Regions from separate parts of the Cycloclasticus sp. genome, predicted to be linked through region 2. Evidence: predicted binding sites of a transcription regulator. Region 2 holds the regulator's gene; each other region holds the start of a gene.

Region 1 (5,382 bases), on a different contig from region 2:
TCTTTACGTTTTAATGGCAAACTATCTATAAAACGGTATGGGATGGGAGCGCCCACCTTGAAGCTTATCGTTTTCGAGTTTTTATTAAAAACCTCATGCGCTAACAACATGCTTGATAAAGGCTTGTAGAACATTGAACTGCTATAAAAAAGAGATGAGTTCCGCGCCTTAACGTAAATTGGCAAAATAGGAGCTTGGGTTTTCTTAGCAAAACTTAAGAATCCGCTCGACCATTTTCCGTCACGTACTCCGTTCGGTCTCATTCTTGACACTTCGCCTGCAGGAAAAATAATAACGGCTTCTTCATTATTTAAACTCTGCAAAATACGCGAAATACTACTCTTTTGCGTTGATTTTCTTAAATTATCAACGGGTAATAATAGACTGTCTAGCGCCTTAAACTCCATTAACATGTCATTAACCACTATTTTTACATCGCGGCGCACCTCACCAACAAGCTTTAACAGCGATAATCCATCGAGCGCACCCAGTGGGTGATTAGCAACAATAATTACGCGGCCACTGGCGGGGATATTAGCCCTGTCACTGTGTGATGCTGAGTAACTAAAGTTAAAAAATGCAAATACTTGATCAATAAAATCAAACCCCTCGTCATCTTGATGATCTTCTAGGAATTGATTCACTTCATTTTCATGCATCAGTTTTTTTAAAAAACCAACCGTTGGTTTTTTAAGCCATGAGCCACGTTGCTCAAAATTTGGGAATTTTTGCTCTATTGTTTGCTCAATATTTAGCATACTACTTAATCGTCCGTTATTTTTTTACTAAAATTTTCGAGGGCTAGCCAGCAAAAATGTGCTTATAAAGCATTAGCGATGGCATCAAACCTTGATCCGTTTTCATGAAGTTTTCCTAGTTCATATCACTATTTAGTTTTTAATTTATCGTTAGAATAATCTTTGTTTATGAACGTTTTATAACAATTGCTTGACGCTTTAATGAATGCTGCAAATGCACACTCTCTGCTATAATGTTCGATTGAATGTTTCCATTATGTTAATGCTCCTTATATAACTGTCTGCAAATCCCTATGTTTCAACTTATCCTTTCTCGTTCTCAAAGCCTAAAAAGTGACCTTCTTTCTGGCCTTACCGTTGCACTAGCTCTAGTACCCGAAGCCGTTGCCTTTGCTTTCGTAGCAGGGGTTGAACCCTTAGTCGGTTTATATGCTGCTTTTATGGTCGGTTTAATTACCGCCGCTATTGGCGGCCGTCCGGGAATGATTTCTGGCGCAACCGGCGCACTGGCTGTTGTTATGGTGAGCTTGGTGGCAACTCATGGGGTTGAATATCTATTTGCAACCGTTGTCTTAATGGGTGTTTTACAAGTGCTGGCTGGAGTTTTTCGCTTAGGAAAATTCATTCGCTTAGTGCCACACCCCGTGATGTTAGGCTTTGTGAATGGTTTAGCGATTGTTATTTTTATGGCCCAGCTGCAACAATTTCAATTCCTTGATCCGGTCACCGGCGAGCTTGCTTGGCTACAAGGTGAGCAGATGACATTAATGTTAGGCATGGTGGCACTGACCATGGCCATTATCTATTTCTTACCCAAATTAACGAAGGCCATTCCATCATCATTGGCTGCGATCTTAACCATCGTTGCCATTTCTATTGGCTTAGATATGGACTTACGTACCGTTCAAGATGTGCTTGTCGATATGACTGGCGATCCGGTGGCGACTATTGCTGGCGGCTTACCGCAATTCCATTTCCCTAGCGTGCCGCTAAATCTTGAAACGCTGAAAATTATTTTCCCTTATGCGCTGATTCTTGCTGCCATTGGTTTAATTGAGTCTTTATTAACCTTAACTCTGATTGATGAGATAACTGAGACACGTGGCCGTGGAAATAAAGAATGCATTGGTCAAGGCGTTGCCAATGTGGCTACCGGTTTTTTTGGTGGTATGGGTGGCTGCGCGATGATTGGTCAAAGCATGATCAATATTAATTCTGGCGGCCGTGGACGCGCCTCAGGCATTTCTGCTGCGCTATTCTTACTCGCCTTTATTTTAGTTGGCTCATCACTGATTGAAATGATCCCCGTTGCCGCGTTAGTCGGCGTGATGTTTATGGTGGTACTGGGTACATTTGAATGGGCCAGCTTCCGCTTATTGGGCCGCATCCCAACTTCCGATACGCTTGTGGGTATTACTGTTGCGGTTGTTACCGTGCTAACTGATTTAGCCATTGCGGTTGTCGTGGGAGTCTTAATGTCTACCTTAGTGTTTGCTTGGAAACATGCCAAAAACATGCACTTTGATATTGAAGAAAAAGATGGCGTTAAGATCTATAAGCCAACTGGACCACTCTTTTTCGCTTCAATCCACCACTTTCGTGATCAGTTTGACCCCATTAACGACCCACAAGAAGTGATTGTTGATTTTGCACGTTCACGCGTGTCTGACCATTCAGGCATTGAAGCCATTGACGCCTTGGCAGAGCGGTATATGAAGCAAGGCAAAACACTGCATTTACGTCATTTAAGCCCAGAGTGCATCAAATTATTACACAAGGCTAGAAAGCTAATTGAAGTTAACGTGATTGAAGACCCAAAATATTCAATTGCTGATGATGAACTAGGCTAACAATGTTAGCCTGCCTTACATAGAGGCTTGAACGCATTTAATAATGCCGTATTCATACTCTTCATCCAAGGCCTCATAGATAGGTTTAATGCGGCCTTTTGACTCATCTTCCAAAGACTCTATGGTCATGATGATTTCTTGATATTCACTGTCGTCTAAATCGAGTACCTCTTTGACATCCAGTAGCCCTGCTTCAATTGCATCGGCTAAATGTCCATATACCGTGTTTTCTTTCATATCGCGCTGTGTTGCAATCGCCTTTATATCTAAACCCTCTTGATACAACATGAGCGTCTCATTAACCGTTGCGCTAAGCCGATTATTCAATAATTCTGCTAACGGGTACTTTGCAATTTCTGCCAAAAAAACCTGGCCATAACGCTTTATTTTTTGATCACCCACGCCACTGATATACCGCATATCGCCAATCTCAACCGGGCGCTTTTTAATCATTTCCATTAAGGTTGCATCATGAAAAATGACATAGGGCGGCACACCACTGTCTTCCGCTAGTTGCGTTCTCAAAGCTCGTAAAGCGTCCCATAACGGCTCGTCTTGTGGGCGAACAGGGCTTTTCTTCTTTTTTTCTGTTGTCAGCTTTTCTTCTTTTGTTTGCTTTCTTAGCGCCAGTTTTTGTTCACCGCGTAACACTGGTCGGCATTTTTCTGTCAGTGTTAGCGAGCCATGGCTTTCTGCTTCAACATTAATAAAGCCAAGCGCTATCAACTGCCTAAAAATAGTTCGCCATTCCATCGTTGAGAATTCTTTACCAATGCCAAAGGTACTTAACTGCTCGTGCTGGTTTTGCCGGATACGGTCATCAGCCTTGCCCATTAAGACATCAATAATATAATTAACCCCAAAGCGTTGCCCTGTACGATAAATGCTCGATAAAATCTTTTGCGCCGCTTCAGAACCATCCCATTTTTCAGGCGGTGTTGTGCAATTATCACAGGCACCACATGGCTGTTCTAACCGCTCATCAAAGTAGCCTAACAAGGCTTGCCGCCGACAAGCAATCAGCTCGCAAAGCCCCAGCATAGATTCTAATTTATTATGCTCGACACGCTTATGCGCCTCATCGGCCTTGGAGTTTTGCATAAATTGTCGCAGCGTCAATACATCTTGTAGGCCATACGCCATCCAGGCATTTGCAGGCTCGCCATCACGGCCTGCACGACCGGTTTCTTGATAATACGCCTCAATACTTTTTGGTAAACTTAAGTGCGCTACAAAACGTACATCCGGCTTATCTATGCCCATACCAAAGGCGATTGTAGCGACAATAATCACCCCTTCATCGCGTAAAAAACGCTGTTGGTTTTTTTGCCTAAGCTCTTGCGATAAGCCCGCGTGATAAGGCAATGCGATACGCCCTTGTTCTGTTAACCATTCGGCAGTCGCTTCTACTTTCTTGCGTGATAGGCAATACACAATGCCTGCATCTTGCGCATGATTTTCTTGTATAAAGCGCCACAACCGTAATTTCGGGTTATTACCTTCAGAAATAGCATAGTGAATATTCGGCCGATCAAAACTATTGATGAATACCCGCGCCCCTTCAAGTTGTAATTGCGCAATAATTTCATCGCGCGTACGTTGATCAGCTGTGGCGGTTAATGCAATACGCGGCACTTGTGGAAAACGCTCATGCAGCACACGTAACTTTTGATATTCTGGCCTAAAGTCATGCCCCCATTGCGATACACAATGCGCCTCATCAATCGCAAACAAGGCAATATGGCAGCGCTCCAACAACGACAGCATAATAGGGTTCAACAACCTTTCTGGCGCTACATACAATAAATCTAAAGCGCCATTTAATAATTGCGCCTCCACTTCTCGCGCCTCAGCGACATCGAGTGTTGAGTTTAAATAGGCTGCTTTAATACCCAGTTGATTAAGCGCATCCACCTGATCCTGCATCAGCGCAATCAATGGCGATACAATAATCGCAGTGCCATCACGCAATAAGGCTGGAATTTGGTAGCACAGCGACTTACCGCCGCCAGTGGGCATCAGCACAAAGGCATCGCGCCCTTGCTCTAACTCATGAATAATCTCACCTTGTGGCTCACGAAAAGCGTCGTAACCAAACGTTGACTGTAAAATAGATTGCGCGCGATTCATCAATTCAAGGGCTAATAAAAAATATAATTATCGCATAAACAAGCCTATCCGCAGCTAAACGAATCGGCTCACATTCAATGACATTATCAATACCAGAAGCAAATTAGGCGGTGCTTACTTGTCGTTTAAGCAGCGCTCTCAGGCTTTAGGTATAATGCCATCTTTCCCATCTGTACGACCCAAAACATGTTGAAGTTAAGCAACGTATCGCTCCGCCGAGGAACTAAAGTATTATTCGAGAATGTTTCCTTTACCGTGCACGCAGGTCAGCGCGTTGGCATTAGCGGTGCCAATGGCTGTGGTAAGTCCAGTTTATTTGCGATGGTGTTAGATAGTCTCCAGCCCGATAGCGGTGATTTTTCTATTCAATCGGGTTTTGTGATTGCCCACGTTGCCCAAGAGTTGACCGCCACTGAGCAAGCGGCTATTGAATTTGTGATCGATGGCGATAAAGAACTCCGCGATATTCAGCAAAAAATAGCCCAAGCAGAAGAACAACACGACGGCCACCGTGCCGCCGAGCTGTATGCTGAACTAGAAACCATTCAAGGCTACACCGCCAACTCGCGGGCAGCTATTTTAATGAATGGACTGGGCTTTAAAGCCACCGATTTAAACAACCCTGTTACCAGCTTTTCGGGTGG
Region 2 (5,382 bases):
CAACATGCCCTACAAAATCAATGTCTGTATCTGCAGATTCTGCTAGCAACTTTGCGGTTTTTCGGAGTACTTTATCACCCTCGCCAAACCCATAGGTATCGTTATACGGCTTAAAATTATCTAGGTCAAAATAACAAATAACGATATCTTGTTGAGTTTCAATGGAGTGATTAATTCGTTGGCTGATAGGAACATTGCCAGGTAGGTTGCTAAGAGGGTTCATGTGGCGAGCAAAGGTGATTTGCATCTCGGTTATTTCTTTCAATAAATGAAGCAGTTTACCCATGCCTTTGTAGCGGTTAGATGAGGTAATAAGAAAATCATCATGTTGTGCGAGGTTGTTTTGACTGGTGATCAATTGGCTAATTTTATTGAGTGATAAAGTAATATCTACCTTTAGCGCCTTAATGTCTAAAAAAGATAAAGCATTTTTTTTACTGTTTAATTCTTTTCCATAGCGGCTAGCATAAATAGTTAAAAATTCAGTCCGCCATATGATGCCTGCGATAGAAGCGTCATCATTTAGAACGGGAAGTGCTGTTAGCTCGGGCGAGGATTGAAAGCGTTCACCAATGTCGTAAAAATTAGTATGAACATATATGGGCTTAACATAAAAAAGTAATTTTGCAGCGGTATTATCTGAACGCTCTATATTAAATTTAGGTTTGAAGTTATTTTTTCTGCTTGAAAATAACGAGCAATCCAATAACTCAGTTGGTTTGGAATTGGGGCGGGCAAAGTAAAAACCTTGTGCATAATCAATAGCCATCGCATTAGCCTGTAGGTACTCACCGCGTAGCTCGATACCTTCAGCTATCACTTTGCAGTCAACACCTTTTGCAATATCTACAATAGACTGTACAAATTTTTGCTTGTTGATATCGTTATGAATGTCATTTAAAAAATGACGGTCAATTTTTACGAAGTCGGGTTTAATTTCAGACCAGGTTCTTAAGCCTGAATAGCCTGCACCTAAATCGTCGATGGCGATGGAAAATCCCATGTCTTGATAGTATTTGGTTGCACTTGCCATTAGGTCATAATCTTCAATAGGGTATTGCTCAGTCAGTTCAATAACCACTTGGCTAGCATCTAAATTAGAGTCTTTTATATACTTTAATGTGTGGCCATGCTGATAATCTTTTTGTAAGAGAATTTCAGGAATGGTGTTAATAAATAATCGGGCATTTAAATTAAGTTCGCCAAACCGTTGAATGCTTACTTTTCGACAAAGTAAATCTAATTCGGCAAGCCGATCATATTTAGCCGCAGCGTTAAAAAGGTTGATGGGGGAGTGTAACGGACCATTAGAGGGACCACGAATTAAGCCTTCGTAACCATAAATTTTATTGTCTTTCATCGAAATGATTGGCTGAAAGAGCGGAGTCAGTGAGTCTGTTGCTAATATATCTAAAAGCGATTGATAGTGTAGTTTTTCATCATGTGTCATAGGTGGGGAGTATCAATCAATAATATGACAGTTATATGACGTTCATATAAAAGGACATTATAAAAAGTTTACTGGTTGAGAAACCGCAGGCGCCTTAAGGTGGTTCAGTGCGTTACTGTTATTTTTAATAATTAGAGACAGGGCTTTTTCTGAACCAAGTTAGAAGTAGTTTGTAAATTGTCACCGTGTTGTCATAAATATTAGGTATTCTGTAAACACTTACTTAAATGGCTTTTTTATGGAAACAATGAATGTATTGATGGTTGAAGACGATGAGGATATTGGCGAAATGCTACAACTTTCTCTTCAAACGAATAATATTGAAGTAACGTGGTGTAAAGATGTAATGAGAGCGCAAGAGTCTTTGCGAGATACGACGCCCGATATTATCTTGTTAGATTGGATGTTACCCGGAATTAGTGGGCCAGATTGGATCAAGTTTTTAAAGAATCAAGAAGAAAACAAACGTATCCCGATTATCCTGTTGACGGCACGCAGCGCGGAAGAAGATAAAGTATCGGGCTTGGAAACAGGCGCAGACGATTATGTAACCAAGCCTTTTTCTGTGCAAGAGCTGATTGCCAGAATGAAAGCGGTCTTACGACGAAGCAGTACAGAAAATGAAACAGGGGTGATATCAATTGGCCCATTGTTTATTGACCCATCGAGTCATCGAGTCACTATCAATAAGGTGGACCTGATGATGAGCCCGACAGAGTATAAATTGCTGTCTTTCTTTGCTACAAACCCCAATAAAGTGTTCTCTCGCAATCAGCTGCTTGATAATGTATGGGGCGATAATGTCTACGTAGAAGATCGTACCGTTGATGTACACATTAGGCGTTTAAGACGGATATTAGATGCTCAGGGTTGTGCAGACTTGGTTCAAACGGTAAGAGGGTTTGGTTATAAATTGGTGAATTTAAACGCGTGAATATAAATCATAACTATGAGCGAAACACCTTTCTGTTGTGGTTTTTAACAGTCGGTGTTTTGGGTGTGTTAGTCGGTTACCCCGTCGAGGTGTTGGCACTTTTTTTATTGGCTTACATTGTCTTTCAATATCGTCGGTTACAACGTTTATATAGGTGGTCTAAGAAGTCTGGTGATCATGACCTGCCGTTTGAAGATGGCTTGTTTGGTCAAATTTCGGAAGACATCTATCAATCTAAGATGCAGGGGCTGGCACAAAAAGACAGTGTTAAATACCAACTGGAACGGTTTAAAAAGTTAATTTCTGTTTTTCCAGATGGTGTGGTTATTCTTTCATTGTCTAATGAGATTAAGTGGTTCAATAAGCAAGCCTCCCAGCTACTTATTTTAAAAAAAGAAGATACCGGGCAACTGATTAATCATTTAGTAAGGCATCCTCGGTTTACGCACTTTCTTAAAAATCTCAAGAGCGATGACGCCATTGTGATCGAGGCGCCTGTAATAGACACCAGCTGGTCGGCAGAAAAGATTGAAATAAGGGTATTGCCATATGGTGACGATGAACGTTTATTGTTGATACGAGATGTCACTAAGGTTGAGCGCACGAATCAAGTGCGAAAAGACTTTGTGTCGAATGCATCGCATGAGTTAAGAACGCCGCTAACGGTCATGAAGGGCTATGTTGAAATGTTGTTGGCTTCAACCGCTGAGGATAATGTGCAAGTGGGTGCTTCGCTACGTAAAGTTGATCAGCAAGTGATTAAAATGCAAACCATGATCGAAGAGCTATTAGCGCTAAGTCGGCTAGAAGAGGGTAAAGTCGAGGCAGCCAATAGCTTGGTTAATGTGCGCAGTGTATGTGAACAAATTAAGTCCGAATTTAAGTCAGCGGCAAATGAGCATCAGCAATCATTGGTGTTTGATGTTCCATCGAGTCTTAATTTAAAGGGCAGTAAAGGTTCCTTATTAACCGTGTTGAGAAACTTGGTTGGTAATGCCATCAATTACTCTGATGAAAATGGTGAGATTCGTGTTGGCTGGGCAATCAATGAGCAAGGTCAGGGGCAGCTTTTTGTTAAAGATACAGGTCAAGGAATAGGCGCCAGACACTTATCTCGATTAACAGAGCGTTTCTACCGGGTAGCTGAAAATAATATAAAAAATAAAACTGGGACAGGCCTAGGGTTAGCCATTGTAAAACATGAGTTAGAAAGGCATGAGGCGCATCTGGTTATCGATAGTCAAGAAGGGGAAGGCAGTTGTTTTCAGTGTGTATTTCCCGCTGAAAGAATAGACCCATAAGGCTGTCATCAAACTGTCACATTGCGTTCATTATAATGCCACATACCAAACCTAAAATGATGCACAGAGTAGAGCAAACGCTTTGCCAAATATTCAACTAAATTGGAAAAAATATGAAAATGAAAAAGATAGTGGCACTAGGACTGCTTAGCCTAACGATTGGGACAGCGGCTCACGCAGCTAAAATTGAAGGCACGGGCTCAAGTTTTGCTTACCCTGCGTATACAACGTGGAGTAAAGTTTATTACGGTGAAACAAAAAACCAAGTCAATTACACACCAACAGGCAGTGGTTCGGGTATTAAAGAAGTTAGTGCTCGTCACGTTGATTTTGGTGGCTCAGACAAGCCTTTAAAATCAAGTTCTTTAGCAAAAGCAAGTTTGATTCAATTCCCAACAGCTATTGGTGCGGTGACTTTTGCATATAATGTTGAGGGCGTCAGCGGTATGAAACTAAGCGAAGCCGCTATTTCTGGCATTATGTTAGGCAAAATTACAAAGTGGAATGATCCTATCATAGCGGCTGATAATTCAGGTATTGCTTTACCAAATGAAGATATTTTGTTTGTTCACCGTAGTGATAAATCAGGTACAACCTTTGCCTTTACCTACTACTTGAGCAAAATGAACCAAGAATGGCGCGAAACAATGGGTGCTAAGAAAGTAGTGTCATGGCCGACTAAAAACCGGATTGCTGGCAAAGGTAACTTTGGAGTTGCAACGGCGATTAAAAATAATGGGTTTTCTATCGGTTATGTGGATTACGCGGATGCTAAAAAGAATGGTTTAGATATGGCTATTATTGAAAATCGCGAAGGTATATTTGTTAAGCCAGAGCCAGCAACATTCGAAGCTGCGGCAGTGTATGCAGACTTAGATCCTAAAAAGGACTTTTATGCCAATATTGCATACCCACCAAAAGGCTATCCAGTCGTGACAGCAACGTTTGCATTAGTTCCTCAAAATGGTGAAAATGCAAAAGAAGTGATCAAGTTCTTTGATTATGCATTAACCAAAAAGAACAAGCTCATTGAGTCGGTCGGTTACGTTTCCCTTCCAGATGCAGTGATTAAAAAAATCCAAGGCTACTGGGTGGAAAAAGGCTTAAAATAAGCGCAATCTTTAACACAAGTTAACTTAAAAGCCTTCTCAAGAGGTTGTTGAGAAGGTTTTTGTTTGTCCCAGAGGGCGTAATGGAATTATTTTTTAGAAAAATTGCTCAATTAAGCGCTAGCTTAGTTTTTGTTATCTTAGCGGCTACAACGCTGGTTCTTTATTTATCAGCGAAACCGGCGATAGAAGAGTTTGGGGTTAAGTTTTTGTTTGAATCTCGTTGGGGCGAAGAAGAAAAGCTTGAGTTGTCGCCTGCCCAATTAGCCGAGTTAGAGTCATTAAAGGCGGACAAAGAGCAACCTTTAGAAGATGACTTTATTGAAGATGAAGAGGATTTTATCTTCGACGATGAAGATTTTATTACCGATGACGATATGGACTCTGAAGACAAGACCTCGAGAGAGGTTTATGGTGCATTAGTCCCTATTGTTGGTACGGTTTTCTCAACGCTTATCGCAATGTTGTTTTCAGTGCCTATAGCAATGGGCATTGCTGTTTTTCTATCTGAAATCGCGCCTGCTGCAGTCGCCAAGCCTGTTGGCATAGCGATTGAGTTGTTGGCTTCTATCCCCAGTATCATTTATG
Region 3 (5,382 bases), on a different contig from region 2:
ATCGCGGCATGATTAACTGGGAAAATAACTCCTAAGCAGGTTGTCCTAATTAGTGGAACCACTTCTGACCTACAACTTAAAGAAGGCGCTAGTTTAAGTTCGTGATTGTTATGCCTAACACAAGTTTTAGCAAAATCGCTTGCAGCTACACCCAACAAGGCTTGTATCGGTTCTTGATAGTTAAAAAACAGTTGAAAGATAACAAGAACACCAAGGCCAACCAGCATATAACGGTTGCCGGTAAACCTTGCCCAGTTAAATACCGAAGCCATGGTATAGATGGGGTAGCCAGTTTGATTTAACGCAATTAGTCATTTTTTGACGCGACTTTTAACAAGCGATTTTTACTCTTGAGACGATAAAAGAAGTTAGGCTCGCTGATGACATAAATATCACCGTCTTTGTCCATTGTTATACCTTCAGCCTGCGGTACATCATCATGCAAACCAGCATTCCCTCTACTCAAGCCCAATCGGCTGATTTCAATCCCTTCTTTATTGACTTCAACCATTTGACGAGATTCGTCACTCAAGAGTATTAGGTGGCCTGTTTGATCGTCATAATGCACCCCTGAGTAATCATCACCGCCAAAAGAGGTTTTTTCTAAAGAAAACGGCGTTGAAATAGCAATATCAGATGATTCAACAAAACCCGACAGCTTTATCAATTGTCGAGGTGTTTTCTCGTTAATGATAAATAAATCCCCACTGTCTTGGTTATAAGTTAACCCTTCAAATCCTTTGTTTTTACCTGATGTTATGGCCAACTGAAGGCTCTTTAAGCCCGCCCTATTAACAACCTTTGTTTGCGAATTAATATCGAACATTACTAAGGTTCTTTTTCGCTCTTCAACCACGGCATATCGTTCGCCGCCGAGATACATCACCCCTTCAGTGTCTTCGAAGCCAATTAAATCAATACGACGAATTAGCTCACCGTCTTTTGTCAGCTCAAGTAGCGTTTCTGGGTTATTAACAACAGCAAATAATGTATTCGTATTACTGTTATAGGTTAGGCCAGATGCATTATCTTTAACACCCGCTATCATCTTGGGCGTTGCGTGAATTTCATAGCCACTTAAGCCAATTTGCTGTCCAGCAACTATGGGGGCTTCTTCACCGCTGAAGAGGCCTAATGAAACGACTAACATTAACAAGAGATAGATCAGGTTTTGCTTATTACAAACTTCTAAATCACCAATACGAGACTGCTCCAAAACAATTTTGAAGCAATAATCTAAACGAGATATTCGTGTGGTATTCAGCATGGCATTCATCCTTAGAATTTGCAGTGAATGTAACCAATGATGATGACAACGAAGTGTCAGAACGATGACAATATGCAGACGCGAGGCACAAATACCTATCTCAGCCCTTTCCGTGGAACAGGAAAATTTCGCCGCATAAAATCAAAGGATTAGACACTGTCACGAACCTGTCATCTTGCCTCTACATAATAAAGTTTTAGTAAACAGCTTAGGTGGGTTAGGTGATCAAAAAATTAGAGGCGAAATATATTGCGAAAGAACTCAGCTGGCTGTCCTTTAACGAGCGCGTGCTACAAGAAGCGGCAGATAAATCCACACCTATTATAGAAAGAGTCCGGTTTTTAGGCATTTTTTCAAACAACCTAGATGAGTTTTTTAGGGTGCGCGTTGCCAATGTTAAGCGTCGGGTTCTTATTGAGAAAGACCTTGATGAACAAACACCGACCAAAAACTTGTTACGTGATATACAAAAAAAGGTCTTAAAGCTACAAGAAGAATTTGATGTCACTTACCATGAGGTATTGAAAGGGCTCGCGCATAAAAACATTTTCTTAATTAATGAAGATCAACTGAGCCCCGAGCAAGGAAGCTGGCTACAAAAATACTTTACCAATCATCTACAAGGTTTTATTGAGCCTATTATTATCAATAAAAATACTAATTTAGCGGCCTTATTAAAAGATGACCTCAGCTATTTAATTTGTGAAATGCTGGGTGGTAAAAACATACAGTATGCAGCCATTGCGATACCAACCACAGACTCTCCTCGTTTTATTGAATTACCACGTGAAAAAGGTAAACGACGACGAGATATTATTATGTCCGACAATATTATTCGCTATTGCATAAACAATATTTTTTCCGCCTATTTTAATTACAAGGTCTGCAATGTTTACGCTATGAAGGTAACGGGAGATGCTGATTTCGGTCTAACCGATGATATTGATTTATCGGTTTTAGAAAAATTATCTATCGGTTTAAAGCAGCGCCTACATGCTAAGCCTGTGCGATTTGTGTACGAACGAGCCATGCCCGATCATGCTATCGACATGCTGAAATCTAAACTTGGCATTACACGTCATGATAGTGTGGTGCCAGGTGGCCGTTATCATAATTTCCGAGACTTTATTGACTTCCCTAATGTGGGGCGTAAACACCTTGAAAACCCTCCGTTAACACCTTTGGTTTCTAGGCAATTTTCCCGTCATGCCTGCCCTTTTGATGCAATAAAGCAGCAAGACATTTTGCTTTGTTACCCTTATCACAAGTTTGATCACTTTACCGAATTGATACGTCAGGCAGCTTTTGATCCAAATGTATTTGAAATAAAAATCTGCCTCTACCGTGTAGCCAACAACAGTAGGCTTATCAAGTCACTGATCAATGCGGTTAGAAATGGCAAAGAAGTTTTTGCTGTTATTGAGTTACACGCACGTTTTGATGAACAAGCCAACATGGAATGGGCGCGTATCTTAACCGAGTCGGGTGTTAAGGTTCACTTTGGCTTACCCTCACTAAAGTGCCACACTAAATTATGTTTAATTGGCCGACATGAACATAAAAAACAAACCTATTACGCTCACGTTGGCACCGGTAACTTTCACGAAAAAACAGCTAAGGTTTACACCGACTTTAGTTTATTTACCAACAAACAAGCGATTACCAAGGAAGTTGCGCTTGTTTTTGACTTTATTGCTCACAGTTATAAAAAAACCACGTTTAAACATTTAATTGTTTCCCCTATCGGCACGCGTGAATGGATTAATAAATCGATTGAAAATGAAATAAAGATGGCCAAAAAGGGTTATAAAGCTGAAATTCTTATTAAAATGAACAACATTGATGATAATCAAGTTATTGATAAGCTGTATGAGGCAAGTGGTGCTGGCGTAAAAATTAAAATTGTATTGAGGGGGATGTGCAGTTTAGTTCCAGGGGTTGTAGGGCTTAGTGACAATATTGAAGTTATTTCTATTGTCGACCGATTTTTAGAACATACACGATTTACGATTTTTCATAATAATGGAAACCCTCGCGTTATCATTAGTTCGGCAGACTGGATGACGCGTAATATAGAGCGGCGTGTAGAGGTTGGCTGCCCTATTTATGACCCTGCCATTCAGCAACAAATTATCCATATCTTTAACCTCCAATGGTCTGATAAGACAAAGGCCAGAATTATAGATAAGAAACAACATAACAAATATTTGCCACGAGGCAATAAGCGAAAAATTCGCTCTCAAATATCGGTGTATAACTATCTAAAAGACCTTGAGTCTAACAAGAAATGACTAGCCTTAACGCCGATACCCAATCAGAATTAATTGCTGCCTTAGATTTAGGCTCTAATAGTTTTCACTTAATTATTGCTCGCTTAAATGCCGGTAAGCTTGAACCTCTGCATAAGGTAAAACATCGAGTACGCTTACGAGCGGGGTTAAATAAGGCTAATGAATTAAGTTACGAGGCGATGCTAAGAGCAGCAAGCAGTCTTAAAGAAATGAGCGCTACAATAAAAACACATCAAATTAAAAAATGTCGTGTCGTGGCCACTCATACCTTGCGAGAAGCTGTTAACCGTAATGCTTTTCTCTCACTGGCTGAGTACTCATTGGGCTTTCCTATTGAAATAATTTCAGGCTCTGAAGAGGCCAGATTAATCTACCAAGGGGTCGTTCGTAGCGAAGAAATCAAAGACTCATGTTTGGTGGTTGATATAGGTGGTGGCAGTACTGAAATAGTGCTGGGTGAAGGCACTGATACTCAATATAGAGACAGCAAAAACATGGGCTGCATCAGCTTTACAGAACGTTACTTCAGTAAAGGCGTGAATCAAAAATCATTTAAACGGGCCGAGGTATCCGCACTGCAAAAGCTTGAGCAGTGTTCCCATCATTTTAGGACAAGTCACCCAAATAAGGTCTTTGCAACATCAGGCACCGCCAAAGCCCTTTTTAAGGCGATTGGTTTAATCAGCGAAACAACCGACCGTCTAGAATTAAATACCTTACTCAAATTACAACATTTATTATGCCAAATAGACGGTGTCTCTAAGCTCTCATTAGTTGGTATTGACGAAGCTAGAGCCATGGTTTTACCTGCTGGCTTAGCCATTATGATTGCCCTTATGAAGAGCCTAAACCTAACTGCTTTGACATTCTGCTCTGCTGCCTTGCGCGAGGGCGTCTTGTTTGAAATGGAGCAACAAAATAAACAAGGAGATACACGGCTGCGTACTCGCCAACATTTACAACGTCTTTACAACGTTGACCGTAGGCAGGCCCAACAAATAGCAGAAACTTGCGAGCTATTTTGGCACCAAACTTCAAAAAGCTGGAGTCTAACCTCAACGAAACTTAAGACTCTATTACTTGAGGCCGCTTATTTATATGAGGTTGGCCAGCAAATTAATGTGACTGACTTTCAGCAACATTCAGCTTATATTTTGGCTAACAGTGACCTTGCGGGCTATAACCAAGACGAACAGCTTCTGCTTTCAACCATCGTCATTGGGGCTAGAAAACGGTTTAGACGAAGACGGCTTCCCGACATTCGAATTATCAGCCATAAAATGTTAACGCGGTTAATTCGCCTATTTCGCTTAGCTGTTATTTTAAATAATAGCCGCCAGCCCTTAGTTATCGATTTATTATCGCTTCAGGTTGATGGGCGCGAAATGATGCTAAGCATTGATAAACAGTTCTTTCTTGAACAAGACGTGACCATGGCTGACTTAAACAAAGAGTCCAGTGTTATGGCAAACCTAGGCTACACCCTGTCTTGCCAAATTGTTTAACTGACTAGTTTAATAGCAAAATTTATTCTGCACGTTACTTAGCTGGCCTATTCACCCTCTTTCACTTTAATGTTTTATATTTTTTTGCAACGCTGTCTTTTTCCTAACTAGAATCGAACGTTCAAGTAATCAAACTAACCTTCTCTGTCCTTAAACAAAAACGCTTAACCGTTTAAGCATTAGGTATCAAAAATAGGGTATTTAGATTATTGAGACAAGCAAACGTCGAGTAAGATATTTAGCTTAAAATACCTAAACTTGAATTTACAAAATTCACCCCCAAATACTTCTTATATTGTTTAAGGACATTTTCAACATG

The links. Region 2 encodes PhoB, which activates phosphate uptake and scavenging genes when phosphate is short. Its sites were predicted from a motif close to GNNTGTCATAAAACTGTCANAT; they were not measured.
Region 1: KUG63_RS11810 (lysophospholipid acyltransferase family protein) is a predicted target of PhoB. The motif match lies at 925-946, and genes of this name have one in related genera.
Region 3: ppk1 (polyphosphate kinase 1) is a predicted target of PhoB. The motif match lies at 1,319-1,340, and genes of this name have one in related genera.

The regions. Positions count from the first base shown of each region.
Region 1 covers NZ_JAHRVT010000057.1:15,012-20,393, forward strand. Annotated here, with positions in the region: gene KUG63_RS11810 (lysophospholipid acyltransferase family protein) at 1-758, opposite strand, end outside; gene KUG63_RS11815 (SulP family inorganic anion transporter) at 1,052-2,608, shown strand; gene recQ (DNA helicase RecQ) at 2,624-4,738, opposite strand; gene KUG63_RS11825 (ATP-binding cassette domain-containing protein) at 4,925-5,382, shown strand, end outside.
Region 2 covers NZ_JAHRVT010000014.1:53,234-58,615, forward strand. Annotated here, with positions in the region: gene KUG63_RS03440 (GGDEF domain-containing protein) at 1-1,450, opposite strand, end outside; gene phoB (phosphate regulon transcriptional regulator PhoB) at 1,689-2,384, shown strand; gene phoR (phosphate regulon sensor histidine kinase PhoR) at 2,381-3,685, shown strand; gene pstS (phosphate ABC transporter substrate-binding protein PstS) at 3,799-4,797, shown strand; gene pstC (phosphate ABC transporter permease subunit PstC) at 4,878-5,382, shown strand, end outside.
Region 3 covers NZ_JAHRVT010000028.1:37,759-43,140, reverse strand. Annotated here, with positions in the region: gene KUG63_RS06535 (hypothetical protein) at 1-272, opposite strand, end outside; gene KUG63_RS06530 (SdiA-regulated domain-containing protein) at 308-1,267, opposite strand; gene ppk1 (polyphosphate kinase 1) at 1,489-3,558, shown strand; gene KUG63_RS06520 (Ppx/GppA family phosphatase) at 3,555-5,063, shown strand; gene htpX (protease HtpX) at 5,380-5,382, shown strand, end outside.